DNA from 3 places in the Rhizobium sp. OAE497 genome. Region 3 is predicted to be linked to each of the others. Evidence: riboswitches for the same ligand, from Rfam matches in the RefSeq annotation. Region 3 holds a riboswitch; each other region holds the start of a gene.
The links. A riboswitch is a leader RNA that binds a small molecule or an ion and turns the genes downstream of it on or off. The one in region 3 is predicted to bind cobalamin.

Region 1 (4,207 bases), on a different contig from region 3:
CCGAGCACACGTTCCGCAACATCAATACGGAATATCTGGAGATCTACAGCCCGCTCCACGACCAGGCTTCCGGCCGCATCATCGGCGTCGCCGAGATCCATGAGGAGCCGAACAGCTTCATGGGCGAGCTCGCCCGGCTGCGGATCGTCACCTGGGCGACCGTGGCGCTGTTTTCCTTCGTTGTCATGCTCGGCCTGTTCCTGATCGTCAGGCGCGGCAGCCGGACGATTGAGACCCAGCGCCATGCGCTGAGCCATCGCGCCGAGGAGGCGGAACTGGCTTCCAAGGAGCTGATGGAGCTGCGCGATACGGCGCGGCGCGCCTCGATGGAGCTCGCCAACATGAACGAGACCTTCATCCGCCGCATCGGCGCCGATCTGCATGATGGTCCCGTTCAGCTGATGACGCTCGCCATCCTGCAGCTCGACGAGCTGCGGGACCTGACCCGCAAGGATGAACGCGACAGGGCTCTCGACGCGACGAACAAGGCGCTGGGCGAAGCGCTCATCGAAACGCGCACGGTGACGAAGTCGCTGCTCCTGCCGGAGATCCTGCATCTCTGGGCCAAGGATGTGGTGGCCGAAGCGATCAAGCAGCACGAGGCGCGCACGCGAACCAAGGTCGCATTCACCTCAAGCGGCACGAATGCCGATCTGCCCCCGGCGCTGAAGACCTGCATCTACCGCTTCGTGCAGGAGGGGCTCAACAATGCCTACCGACATGCCGGCGCCAACGGTCAGCGTGTCCGATGTCGCATCGACATGCCGGTCATCTCGATTTCGGTCGAGGATGACGGTCTGCCTCCGGGGACGCTGCCGCTTGCGGCGCGCGAAGGGGGAATGGGGCTTTACGGCCTTCGCCAGCGCATCGAAAGCTTCGGCGGGTCGCTGACCATCGGCAAGCGCCCGGATGGCGGGATGGTGCTGACAATGACGCTGGAACTGCAGCAGGCGGATGCCGCCGCCCATTGAGCCGGAACTAGCCGAATTGATAGGTAGCTATAAGCATAGATGTGGAATAGACACAAATACGATGAAGTTAACCAAGCATTAAAATCCAGCTTTATGTTTTGCTCTGATTACATTAGAGCTGTTGGATAGAAAGACGAGGGGGTTATTCGTCATCATGTCTATCTCGGTCGCGTTCGTAGATGATCATCCAATATTACTGGATGGACTGGTTAATCTTTACTCCGCTAAGGATGACCTCCGGGTCACGGCGCGCGGTGAGAATGCCATCGACGCCCTGAAGATCGTCGAGGAGCATCGTCCCGATGTCCTCGTCACCGATCTCAGCATGCCGGGCGACACGCTGGCGGCGCTTGAGCTGATCCAGAAGAATTACGAAGGCACCAAGGTCGTGGTCTTCACCGCGACCGCCAATATCGACACGGCGATCCAGGTTCTCAATCTCGGCGTCTGCGGCTATGTGCTCAAGGGCAGCACGGCGCGCGATCTCTACGAGGCGATCAAGACCGTCCATGACGGCAGCACTTTCATCACGCCGGGCTTCGCCACCAAGGTCATCCTGTCGATGAAGACGGCTGAAATCCGCCGCAAGGCGCAGATGCAGAAGCGGCTCAGCGCCCGCGAGGAGCAGATCGTCACCTACCTGCTGCAGGGCAAGACCAACCGCGAAATCGCCAGCATGCTCGACATCAGCGAGAAGACCGTCAAGCACTACATGACGCTGCTGATGCAGAAACTCGACGCCCGCAACCGCGTCGAAGTCGTGCTTGCGGCGCAGAAGCTGCAGGCGCCGGTCGAGACCAGCGCTCCACAGATGTTGTCATAGGCCTATGGCCTAACGCGGCTCCTGAAGTAGGGCAGGCTGGCCAATTTTCTTCGGTAGCAGAGTGTGAGAGGGGAGCAAACGCGGCTGGCATTGACCCCCGCGTTTACTCCCCATTCACCATGTTCGCTGGATTTCCCCACTTTCCTCCGTGCTGTTGGCAAACAAATTATTGACGCTGATTTTGACTCGCGTACTATATCTAGTGTTCGAGGTTCTCACGATTCGTAGGGGTCGTGGGCTAAGACGGGAATTCGGTGAGACCCGCTGCAAAGCGGGACAATGCCGGAGCTGCCCCCGCAACTGTAAGCGGCGAGCATCTGTCCCATTTCGGGTCACTGGGTCATGAAGACCCGGGAAGGCCGGGATGAATGTGATGATCCGCAAGCCAGGAGACCTGCCTTGAGCGAAAACGTCCACGGGCGGGGTGTCCGGCTGGCGAGCGATGAGATGCGCGCATGATGCGGCTCTTCGCTTCCTCCGGTGTGTCCTGCATGAGCCACTTCGGGGTGAAGTCTTATGTCTTTGAGTTTCAGATCATACCGGCGCGAATGACGGGCTGCTGACGCCCGGCAATCGGTAACGGCTGCCTTCCATTTCGGTCTTCCCAAACGCGGATATCGGCGGATGTCCGAACGATATCCCATGCCTTCCAGTCACGAGGTTTTCCCAATGAGCATCACCGTCTACAGCAAGCCCGCCTGCGTCCAGTGCACCGCGACCACCCGCGCCCTCGACCGCCAGGGCATCGACTACACGATCATCGACGTTTCCACCGATAGCGCTGCCTACGAGCTGGTGCAGGGCCTCGGCTACCGCCAGGTGCCCGTCGTCATCGCCGGCGAGCAGCATTGGGCCGGCTTCCGCCCCGACATGATCAGCGCGCTCGCCTGATCGGCCGCAGCGATGGGCGAGATCGTCTATTTTTCCAGCCGGTCGGAGAACACCCATCGTTTCGTCGAGAAGCTCGGCCTTCCCGCGCAGCGCATCCCCATCACAGGCGCGACCCTGCAGGCAGGGTCGCCCTATGTGCTTGTCGTCCCAACCTATAGCGGCGAGGGCGGCAAGGGGGCCGTGCCCAAACAGGTGATCCGTTTCTTGAACGATGCGGCAAACCGTTCGAACCTTCGCGGCGTGATCGCTGCGGGCAACAGCAACTTCGGCGAGACCTACGGGCTTGCCGGCGACATCATCTCGCGCAAATGCCAGGTGCCGTACCTCTACAGGTTCGAGCTTCTCGGCACGGCCGACGACGTCGCCAATGTCAAACACGGATTGGAACGATTTTGGACACGGCAGTTCTCGAGCGCCCCTTGAAGGCGCAGGCCGCTGACGCCGCGCTGGATTATCACGCGCTGAACGCGATGCTGAACCTCTATGACGGCGAGGGAAAGATCCAGCTGGACAAGGACCGGCAGGCGGCCAAGCAGTATTTCCTGCAGCACGTCAACCAGAACACCGTCTTCTTCCATAACCTCCGGGAGAAGCTCGACTATCTGGTGACCGAGGGCTACTACGAGCAGGAGGTTCTGGACCAGTATTCGTTCAATTTCGTCCGCGATCTCTTCGATCACGCCTACGACAAGAAATTCCGGTTCCCGACCTTCCTCGGTGCCTTCAAATATTACACCAGCTACACGCTGAAGACCTTCGACGGGAAGCGCTATCTGGAGCGCTACGAAGACCGCATCTGCATGGTGGCGCTGGCGCTGGCGCGGGGCAACGAGGCGCTCGCCCGCGACATGGTCGACGAGATCATTTCCGGCCGCTTCCAGCCGGCGACGCCGACTTTCCTCAATGCCGGCAAGAAGCAGCGCGGCGAGCTCGTCTCCTGCTTCCTGATGCGGGTCGAGGACAATATGGAATCGATCGGCCGTTCGATCAATTCGGCGCTGCAGCTTTCCAAGCGCGGCGGCGGCGTGGCGCTGTCGCTGACCAATATCCGCGAGGCCGGTGCGCCGATCAAGCACATCGAGAACCAGTCGTCGGGCATCATTCCGGTGATGAAGCTCCTGGAAGATGCGTTTTCTTATGCGAACCAGCTCGGCGCTCGGCAAGGGGCCGGTGCGGTCTATCTGAATGCGCATCACCCCGACATCATGCGCTTCCTCGACACCAAGCGCGAGAATGCCGACGAGAAGATCCGCATCAAGACGCTGTCGCTCGGCGTCGTCATCCCCGATATCACCTTCGAACTCGCCAAGAACAACGAGGACATGTACCTCTTCTCGCCCTATGACGTGGAACGCGTCTACGGCGTGCCCTTCACCGAGATTTCGGTCAGCGAAAAGTATCGCGAGATGGTGGCCGACAGCCGCATTCGCAAGAAGAAGATCAAGGCGCGTGACTTCTTCCAGGTGATCGCCGAAATCCAGTTCGAGAGCGGCTATCCCTACATCATGTTCGAAGACACGGT
Region 2 (4,207 bases), 150 kb from region 3:
CTGGTCTTCCCGAACCTCGATGCGGCCAACATCACGCTCGGCGTCGTCAAGTCGATGACCGACGGCCTGCATGTCGGCCCGATCCTGCTCGGCACGGCGCTCCCGGCTCATATCCTGGCGCCTTCGGTCACCTCGCGCGGCGTCGTCAACATGGCGGCTCTCGCCGTCGTCGAAGCACAGCAGCCGGCGTGAATTTGCAGTCGATCGGAAAAATGCGTTAGAATTCCTTCGTTAGCTTGTTAACGGAAGGCAGCTAGACAGGATGGATGCGGCAAATGCCCTGCCGCTTCCGGTTTGACTATGCTGCGGGATGATACCGTGAAACGCCGAAGCCTGACCCTTGCCCTTTTCCTTGCGGCTGCCGCGCCAGCGGCAGCGCAGACGAACGCGATCTGCGAAGATCTGCGCGGCCGCCTTGCCGACCTGCCGCAGGTGATCGGCAACGGCCCGGAAATCCGCCAATATGCGAGCGCGATAGCCGAGCAGAACCTCGAGCTCCGCAAGCTGCGCAACGACCTGCGCAGCAACGGCTGCAGCGTCGACAGCATGGTCGTCATCGGCGGCGAGAATGCCGGCTACTGCAGCGACCTGCAGGAATCCGAAGCACGGATGATCGACAACATCCACTACCTCCAGGACCGCCGCAACCAGCTGCGCGAATCCGGCGGCAGCGATATCAACGAACGCCGCCAGCTGATGGCCGCCCTTGACGACAACGGCTGCAACGACGATCCCGGCTATCAACCGGACGAGCGCGCCTACGAGCCGGCGCCAAGCACTGAAGAACAGGCGATGCGCGGCGATACCTTCATCCCGCTCGGCAACGGCGAGGAAGGCAACACGCAATATGGCGTGCCGCGCGGCGAGATGATGTCGCATGTCAGCACCATGTGCGTGCGAACCTGCGACGGCGGCTTCTTCCCGATCAGCACCAACGCCACCTCGATCGATTTCAGCCGCGATGCCTCGACCTGCTCGAAAATGTGCCCCGGCATCGAGACCGAGCTCTTTTATCAGGACGTTTCGAACACCGACGCGGCCAATATGATCTCGGCCGCCACGGGCACCCGCTACAGCGCGATGCCGAACGCCTTCGCCTACAAGAACCGCGCTCCCGGCGAAAAGTCGTCCTGCAGCTGCAATCTGACCGCCTATTACGAGCAAATGCGAAAGAACCAGACCGTAAGCGAACCGCCGCCGAAGGGCTCGATCACGACGATCACCACCAAGCCTGCAGCCACGGCATCTCAAACGCCGGCTGCACCGCAGCCACAGATCCCGGACCGGCCCTATGAGCCGCAGAATAGCAAGGTCCGCCAGGTCGGCCCGCAATTCCTCGCAGGCGACCAGGGCAGCATCGATCTGAAGAACCCGGCAACATCAGGCCCGCAGCCGCAGCAGCAACAGCAGAACTAAGACCAGCCGGCATACGCTGAACGTCTGCCGTTCCTAGCGGCGGCCCCAGCCATCGCGGAAGACCAGCTCCTCGAGCGGCAGCCGCTGCCGCCAGCCTTTGACGGCGAGTTCCGGCTCCCGGTAGAGCTCGTCGACATAGCCGATGCAAAGCCAGGCAACGATCTCGATATGCGCGGGCACGCCGAGGATCTCCTTGAGCTCGCTTTCATGAAAGATGCTGACCCAGCCGACGCCGACGCCTTCGGCCCTCGCCGCAAGCCACAGGTTCTGCACGGCGCAGACGGTCGAATAGCTGTCCATCCGCGGATTATGCGTACGCCCCAGCACCACCTCGCCGCTGCGCGAGGGATCGCAGGTGATGCAGAGGCCGAGCGGTGCCTTGAGGATGCCTTCGAGCTTCAGCGACCGGTAGGTCGCCTGCCGCTCGCCATCGAACATCCCGGCCGCCTCATGGTTGGCGCGATCGAACGCCTCCCATACCCGCCGGCGCACGGCCGCATCATCGACGACGATAAAATTCCACGGCTGCATGAAGCCGACCGACGGCGCATGATGCGCGGCCGCAAGCAGCCGCATCAGCACATCCTCGGGTACCGGATCCGGCAAAAACTGGTCGCGCACGTCGCGCCTGGTCATGATCGCCCGGTAGACGGCATCGCGCTCGTCACCGGAAAAAGCGGATGCGCGCTGCAGCGCATCCCCGCTCAAGGGTCGCATCGTCAAATCCCCAACAACGCAACCGACCCGCCGTCCGCGCGGGATCAGTCTATGATGCCAGGCCGGTCTTCTGACTTGGCGTCATCCGCCCGCCGCAGCCTTCCCGGTGTCAACCAGTGGCACGATGCGGCAGGCGTCAGCCTTACAGCGTTGGGCACGTTCCGGTCTCACACCGGATTCCCGATTCTCCCGCCGCTGGCGGGCACCTGACGAAAACCCTCTTGCCCGTTTTACCGGCGCGCTTCAAGTGGCCGGGAAATAGCGCACATAGGCAAACTCATCACCATCCGGTGACCAGCAGGGAACATTGATCGTGCCCTGCCCGCCGAACAGTTCGAACAGCGTCGTCAGGTTGCCGCCATCCATGTCCATCAGCCGCAGCCTGACATGCAGGTCGCGCGGGTGATCGAAGACATCTGGATCGTAGGAGAGGATCAGCACCTTGTCGTTAGCAGGTGCTGGATGGGCAAACCAGTTGCCGTAATTGTCGTGGGTCACCTGCTCCAGCCCGGTACCGTCAGGATGGATGCGCCAGATCTGCATCAGCCCGGTGCGGCTGGAATTGAAATAGATCCACTGCCCGTCGAAGGAATAGTCCGGCCCGTCATTGCGCCCCTCCCCATGCGTCAGCCGCCGCTCGGCGCCGCCATCGACCGCTATCGTGTAGATGTCGAAGACGTCGTCGCGGATACCGCAATAGGCCAATTCCTTGCCGTCGGGCGACCAGCCGTGCCAGTAGGACGGAAGATTGGTGGTCACCTGCTTCGGCGCCCCACCTTCCGCCGAAAGCGTGTAGATGCAGGATTTGCCATATTCCGTCTTGTCCGAAATGACATAGTGCCGGCCATCGGGCGAAATGCCGTGATCGTTGTTGCAAGCAGCGGCAAAGCCGGTGTCGACCTGCCTCAGCCCACCCTCACCATCCGGTGACAAGCGATAGAGCAGCCCATCGCCGTTCAGCAGCAGATAGCGCCCGTCAGGCGAAAAGTTCGGTGCCTCGATCAGCTGCTCCGTCTGGAAAACCACCCGGCTCTTGGCCGTACGGATATTGTAGATCTCGACCGAACTGCGCATGCATGCCTCCCGCATTGTGCGGCGGTCCGGCTATCCGCCGTTCCGCTTCATTCTGATTTGCATGCGGTTTGTGCCATGCATCTGTGTCTCGATAAAGTCGCATCGCTTCAAAAGCGAACTGAGGTTCGGAGCGCCGAAATGCTGTGCCTTGAAGTCGGGATAGACCTGCCGCAGCAAGGTGCCGAGCTCAGCAATATCCAGCCAGCCTTCCTCCCTCAGCTTCGCCGTCTGCAGCGCCTGCGCGATATAGGGCCGGATGCTCGGTGATGGCTGCAGCGCCACGACCTTGGCCAGTGCCGGAAGGCTTGCCGGCGCCTCTGCGAGACGCAACTCGAAGAAATCATCGAACGACTCGCGCAGCAGCCTGGAAGCATTCGGCGCGCCAACCCCGATCGCCTGCTTGCCGCGCATCCTGATACGCGTCGCCAGATGGCCGACGTCGCGATCGCTGCTGGCGATGCAGAAAAGATCGATCGCCGAGGCGCCGAGATATTCCATCGCATCGACGGCAAGCAGGATGTCCGCACCATTCTTGCCCGACTGGGAGCTGACCGCCGTCTGCAGGCTGAGCGCATGCTTTCCGGCAGCCGCGACCCACGGCTGGGCAGCCTCCCGCGTGAAATCGCCATAGGCGCGCCGCTCGACAAGGCGCCCGTAGCCGGATGCGATGTCGATGATCTCGCCCGCCGAGCGCGCCGGCAGGTTTTCGGTATCGATGAAGACGGCGACTTTCGTATCACGCACGATCAGGACCTCCCGCATTTCTGACGATAGAAACGCGGGAAGATGCGGAAGTCAGCAGCTTTCGGTTGATCGGGTTAACGATCGCTAACTGCGATCCCTAAACCGGTTGGTAATCGGGTAGCGGCGATCACGGCCGAAATTCTTCTTGGTGATCTTCACGCCCGGCGCCGACTGGCGGCGCTTGTATTCGGCGAGATAGAGCAGATGCTCGACGCGGTGGACGGTTGCGACGTCATGACCGCGGGCGACAATCTCG
Region 3 (4,207 bases):
GCCCATGAGCGGCGGCAATTGCCGAAAGCTCCGTATCCGCCGCAGAAAGGAACAGGATATCGCCGGGTGACTGGCCGAGATCGATCGCCTCGTCACCGTCGCTGATCGTTCCTTTCTGGGCGAGGAGCAGATGCATGGATCAGACCAGCGCCTCGATTGCCTTGCGCACGGCAGCTTCATCCATATCGTGCAGGCCGATGACGACGAGGCGCGTGCCGCGGGTTTCACTCGGCGCCCAGGCACGGTCGAAATACTGGTCGATGCGGCTGCCGACAGCCTGGATCTGCAGGCGCATCGGCTTGCCGGAGACATCGGCAAAGCCCTTCAGGCGCAGCACGTCATGCTCTGAAATCACGCCCTTCAGCTTCTCGATGAACCCGGCGGGATCGGCAAGCGTGCCGAGCTCGACGACGAAGCTGTCGAACTCGTCGTGGTCATGCGGCGTGCCATCTTCATGCTCCAGCTCGTGATGGGACTTGCGGTTGGCGATATCCTCTTCCGTGCCGATGCCGAGGCCGAGCAGAACGCTTGCCGGGACATCGCCGTTCTTCGCTTCGATCAGCGCAGGCTTGCGAGAGATGCGCGAGGTCACTTCCTCGCGTACGCGGACGAGGCCTTCGCTGTCCAGCAGGTCGGTCTTGTTGAGAACGATCAGATCGGCGCAGGTCAGCTGATCCTCGAACAGTTCCTCGATCGGGCTTTCGTGATCGAGGGATTCGTCCTCGACGCGGCGCGCCTCGACGGCATCGTGGTCGTCGGCAAAACGCCCTGCAGCGACGGCGGCGCTATCGACAACGGTGATGACGCCGTCGACGGTGACTTCGCTGCGGATGTCCGGCCAGTTGAAGGCGGCGACCAGCGGCTGCGGCAGCGCCAGACCCGAGGTCTCGATGACGATGTGGTCGGGGCGCTGATCGCGCTCCAGAAGCTTGGTCATCGTCGGAATGAAATCGTCGGCGACGGTGCAGCAGATGCAGCCGTTGGTGAGCTCGATGATATCGTCCTCAGTGCAATTTTCAGCACCGCAACCCTTCAGCACGTCGCCATCGACGCCGAGATCGCCGAATTCGTTGATGATCAGCGCGATCTTCTTGCCGCCGGTATTGGAAAGCAGGTTGCGGATCATCGTCGTCTTGCCGGCCCCGAGGAAGCCGGTGATCACGGTTGCGGGGATTTTCTGCTGGTTCATTCGTTCAACCCTTCATCTTCAGCGGCAGACCTGCCGCGATAAAATACACGTCCGCGGCGCAGCCCGCGATCATCTGGTGCAGCCGCCCGGCATGGTCGCGAAAATCCCGCGCCATCCGGTTTTCGGGAACGATCCCGAGGCCGACTTCATTGGAAACAAGAACGAGCCGCGCCTTCGCCTTCGGCAGCCAGGCCGCGAGCGCGGCACTCTCCGCCGCCACATCGCGCTCGTCCATCATCAGATTGGTGACCCACAGTGTCAGGCAATCGACCAGGATCGCCCGCCCCGCGCCGTCGATCGCCGCCAGGCGCTCGGCAAGCTGCAGCGGCTCCTCATGGGTCTGCCACGACGGCCCGCGATCGGCCCGATGCTGCTCGATCCGCGCCCGCATCTCGTCATCCCATGCTCGCCCCGTCGCCAGGTAGTGACGTTCGAGACCGGTAGCGGTCATGAGATTTTCGGCGAAGCGGGACTTGCCGGACCGGGCGCCGCCGAGGATGAAAGTCGCATTGCTCATGCGAAGGCCACCGTGCTGGGGCACATATCTCTCGGTCTTCCCTCATTCCTGTGCCTGTCACGGGAATCCAGCCACGGCGCGTCTGCGCCGTGAATGAATCGCAGCAACAAGGAAATGAGTCTCCCGTGCCCAAGGATTTGGGCACGCTGGATTCCTGTGACATCCAGTGGGCGCAGCCCTAAGACCACAGGAGTGAGGAAAACCCTCTGAGGCGCCGCACATAGCGGCATGAAAATTCTCGTTTCAGCCATGACAACCTCCGTGCTGGCAGCGGGCGGGAATGCCCAAGGGGCTCTTCGCCCGGCACAGATGGCAGGTCTCCTGGCTCGCGGTTGTCGGCCCCGACAGGGACGGCCGAAAGGCCATCCCTGATCGTGCCAGCGGATCTTCCTCGCCTTCCCGGCTGCATTCTCGTGAAAAGGCGGACGATTCGTAGAATAAGAGGCGTCCTGCCCCGGCTGATCACGATGCATTTCCAGTGGCTTTTCCGGTGTCCGTCAGTCATTGCCCTGCTGCGGAATGCAGCGATCAGGCAGTGGTGCCGGTGCACCGGATGGAAGACCCTGACCGCTCTACAGTCGCGGGGTCGGCTGTGATGAAGGCGCCCGGTTTGGGTCCGCCCCGTCACATTCCCTTTTCATCCCGGGCAGCAACCGCCGCCCCGGAACCATCCGTAATTGAACGCATCGTTAGGCGTGCGGCCATGCGAAGTCAATCGATGCCGGGGCAATCCAAACAGCCCGCCCTTAACCCTACTGAGTCTACCAAACAGATAGTCTATTAAATTCATTGACTTAAGGCGACATTTCGTTTGCAACCGCCTCTCTTTTGCTGCAATTGCTCGCGAAATCATGCGGCGCAAAAAGCGCGCTTCCTTGATCCTGCATTCCATCGCCTAGTTCTCTCATCATGCTCACGAAAACCGACATCGGCCGCCTCGCGCGGCGCCATCTCAAATTCGATATGGCGCGGCTGCGCGCGCTGGCGCGCCAGAATGAAATGGGCATGGTTTTCGCGGGCGGCGCTGTCGGCATCATCGCCGGTTGCGCGGTGACCGGCATGAGCCTGATCTCGCGCGAAATGCACAGCCTGATCTTCGGCATCAGCGATGTCGATCGTCTCAGCTCGTCGGAGATCGACAACAAGCTGCTCCTGCTCTTGGCGCCGATCTGCGGCGGTCTGCTTCTCGGTCTGCTGCTGTTCATCCTCAGCAGAACGCGCAAGAAGCCGATGGTCGACCCGATCGAGGCGAACGCGCTGCATGGCGGCCGCCTGTCGCTGACCGATAGCGTGATCGTCGCCATCCAGAACCTGATTTCAAACGGCTTCGGCGCCTCCGTCGGCCTCGAGGCCGGCTATACGCAGCTTGCGGCCGGTCTTGCCTCCAAGCTCGGCCTGAAGCTGCAGCTGCGCCGCGCCGATCTGCGCGTCCTCGTCGGCTGCGGCGCGGCAGGTGCCATCGCCGCCGCTTTCAACGCGCCGCTGACCGGCGCCTTCTATGCCTTCGAGCTGATCATCGGCACCTACACGATCGTCTCGCTGACCCCCGTCGTCGTTTCCGCGCTGCTCTCGACACTGATCGCCCGCCTGCTTGCCGGCAGCGACTTTACCATCGATGTCGGCCAATTCGGCAGCGTCGTTCCGGCCGACTACGTTCCAGCGATCCTGCTCGGTGGTTGCTGCGCCGGTGCCGGCATTCTGATCATGCAGGGCGTCTCCTTCATCGAGGAACTGGCGCGCAAGAGCTCGGTGCCGACCTATGCCCGCCCAGCGCTCGGCGGCATCGTCGTCGGCCTGCTGGCGATGATTTCGCCGCAAGTGCTCTCGGCAGGCCATGGCGCCCTGCATCTCAACCTGTCGCATCAGGTGGCGATCCCGGCGCTGATCGGCATTCTGCTGTTGAAATCCTTCGCCTCCGCCGTATCGATCGGCTCCGGCTTCAGAGGCGGCCTGTTCTTCGCCTCGCTGTTCATGGGCGCCCTGCTCGGCAAGCTCTTCGCCTATTCGGCGCCGTTCTTTGCACATGCGTCACTGACACCGGAGGTCTATGCCGTCGTCGGCATGAGTTCGCTCGCAGTCGCCATCATCGGCGGACCGTTGACGATGACTTTCCTGGCGCTCGAGATCACCGGCGACTTCCCGATCACCGCGCTGGTGCTCGCCGCCGTCATCACCTCGTCGCTCGTCGTGCGCACCACCTTCGGCTACTCCTTCGCCACATGGCGCTTCCATCTGCGTGGTGAAAGCATCCGCAGCGCCCATGATGTCGGCTGGATCCGCAACCTGACGGTCGGCAAGCTGATGCGCGCCGACGTGAAGACCGCCAATGTCGCGACCTCCGTCGAGGAGTTCAAGAAGACCTTCCCGGCCGGTTCCACGCAGCGCGTCATCCTCGTCGATGATACCGGCAAATATGCCGGCCTCGTCCTTGTCCCCGAAATCCATTCCAATCCGATCGATACGGATGACGAGGGCAAGGGCCTGGAGAGCTTCATCCGCTA

Region 1: it holds a riboswitch for cobalamin, as region 3 does, so the genes downstream of both, nrdH (glutaredoxin-like protein NrdH) here and cobU (bifunctional adenosylcobinamide kinase/adenosylcobinamide-phosphate guanylyltransferase) in region 3, are expected to answer to the same signal.
Region 2: it holds a riboswitch for cobalamin, as region 3 does, so the genes downstream of both, bluB (5,6-dimethylbenzimidazole synthase) here and cobU (bifunctional adenosylcobinamide kinase/adenosylcobinamide-phosphate guanylyltransferase) in region 3, are expected to answer to the same signal.

What each region holds. Positions count from the first base shown of each region.
Region 1 covers NZ_JBEPOA010000002.1:676,316-680,522, forward strand. Annotated here, with positions in the region: gene ABIE40_RS22640 (sensor histidine kinase) at 1-971, shown strand, start outside; gene ABIE40_RS22645 (response regulator) at 1,126-1,794, shown strand; cobalamin riboswitch at 1,987-2,210, shown strand; gene nrdH (glutaredoxin-like protein NrdH) at 2,464-2,685, shown strand; gene nrdI (class Ib ribonucleoside-diphosphate reductase assembly flavoprotein NrdI) at 2,698-3,108, shown strand; gene nrdE (class 1b ribonucleoside-diphosphate reductase subunit alpha) at 3,078-4,207, shown strand, end outside.
Region 2 covers NZ_JBEPOA010000001.1:2,020,679-2,024,885, forward strand. Annotated here, with positions in the region: gene ABIE40_RS10450 (NADP-dependent malic enzyme) at 1-192, shown strand, start outside; gene ABIE40_RS10455 (DUF2865 domain-containing protein) at 319-1,416, shown strand; gene bluB (5,6-dimethylbenzimidazole synthase) at 1,450-2,133, opposite strand; cobalamin riboswitch at 2,177-2,358, opposite strand; gene ABIE40_RS10465 (TolB family protein) at 2,377-3,207, opposite strand; gene ABIE40_RS10470 (NYN domain-containing protein) at 3,238-3,951, opposite strand; gene ABIE40_RS10475 (NAD+ synthase) at 4,036-4,207, opposite strand, start outside.
Region 3 covers NZ_JBEPOA010000001.1:2,168,480-2,172,686, forward strand. Annotated here, with positions in the region: gene cobN (cobaltochelatase subunit CobN) at 1-136, opposite strand, end outside; gene cobW (cobalamin biosynthesis protein CobW) at 140-1,189, opposite strand; gene cobU (bifunctional adenosylcobinamide kinase/adenosylcobinamide-phosphate guanylyltransferase) at 1,194-1,706, opposite strand; cobalamin riboswitch at 2,001-2,393, opposite strand; gene ABIE40_RS11170 (chloride channel protein) at 2,616-4,207, shown strand, end outside.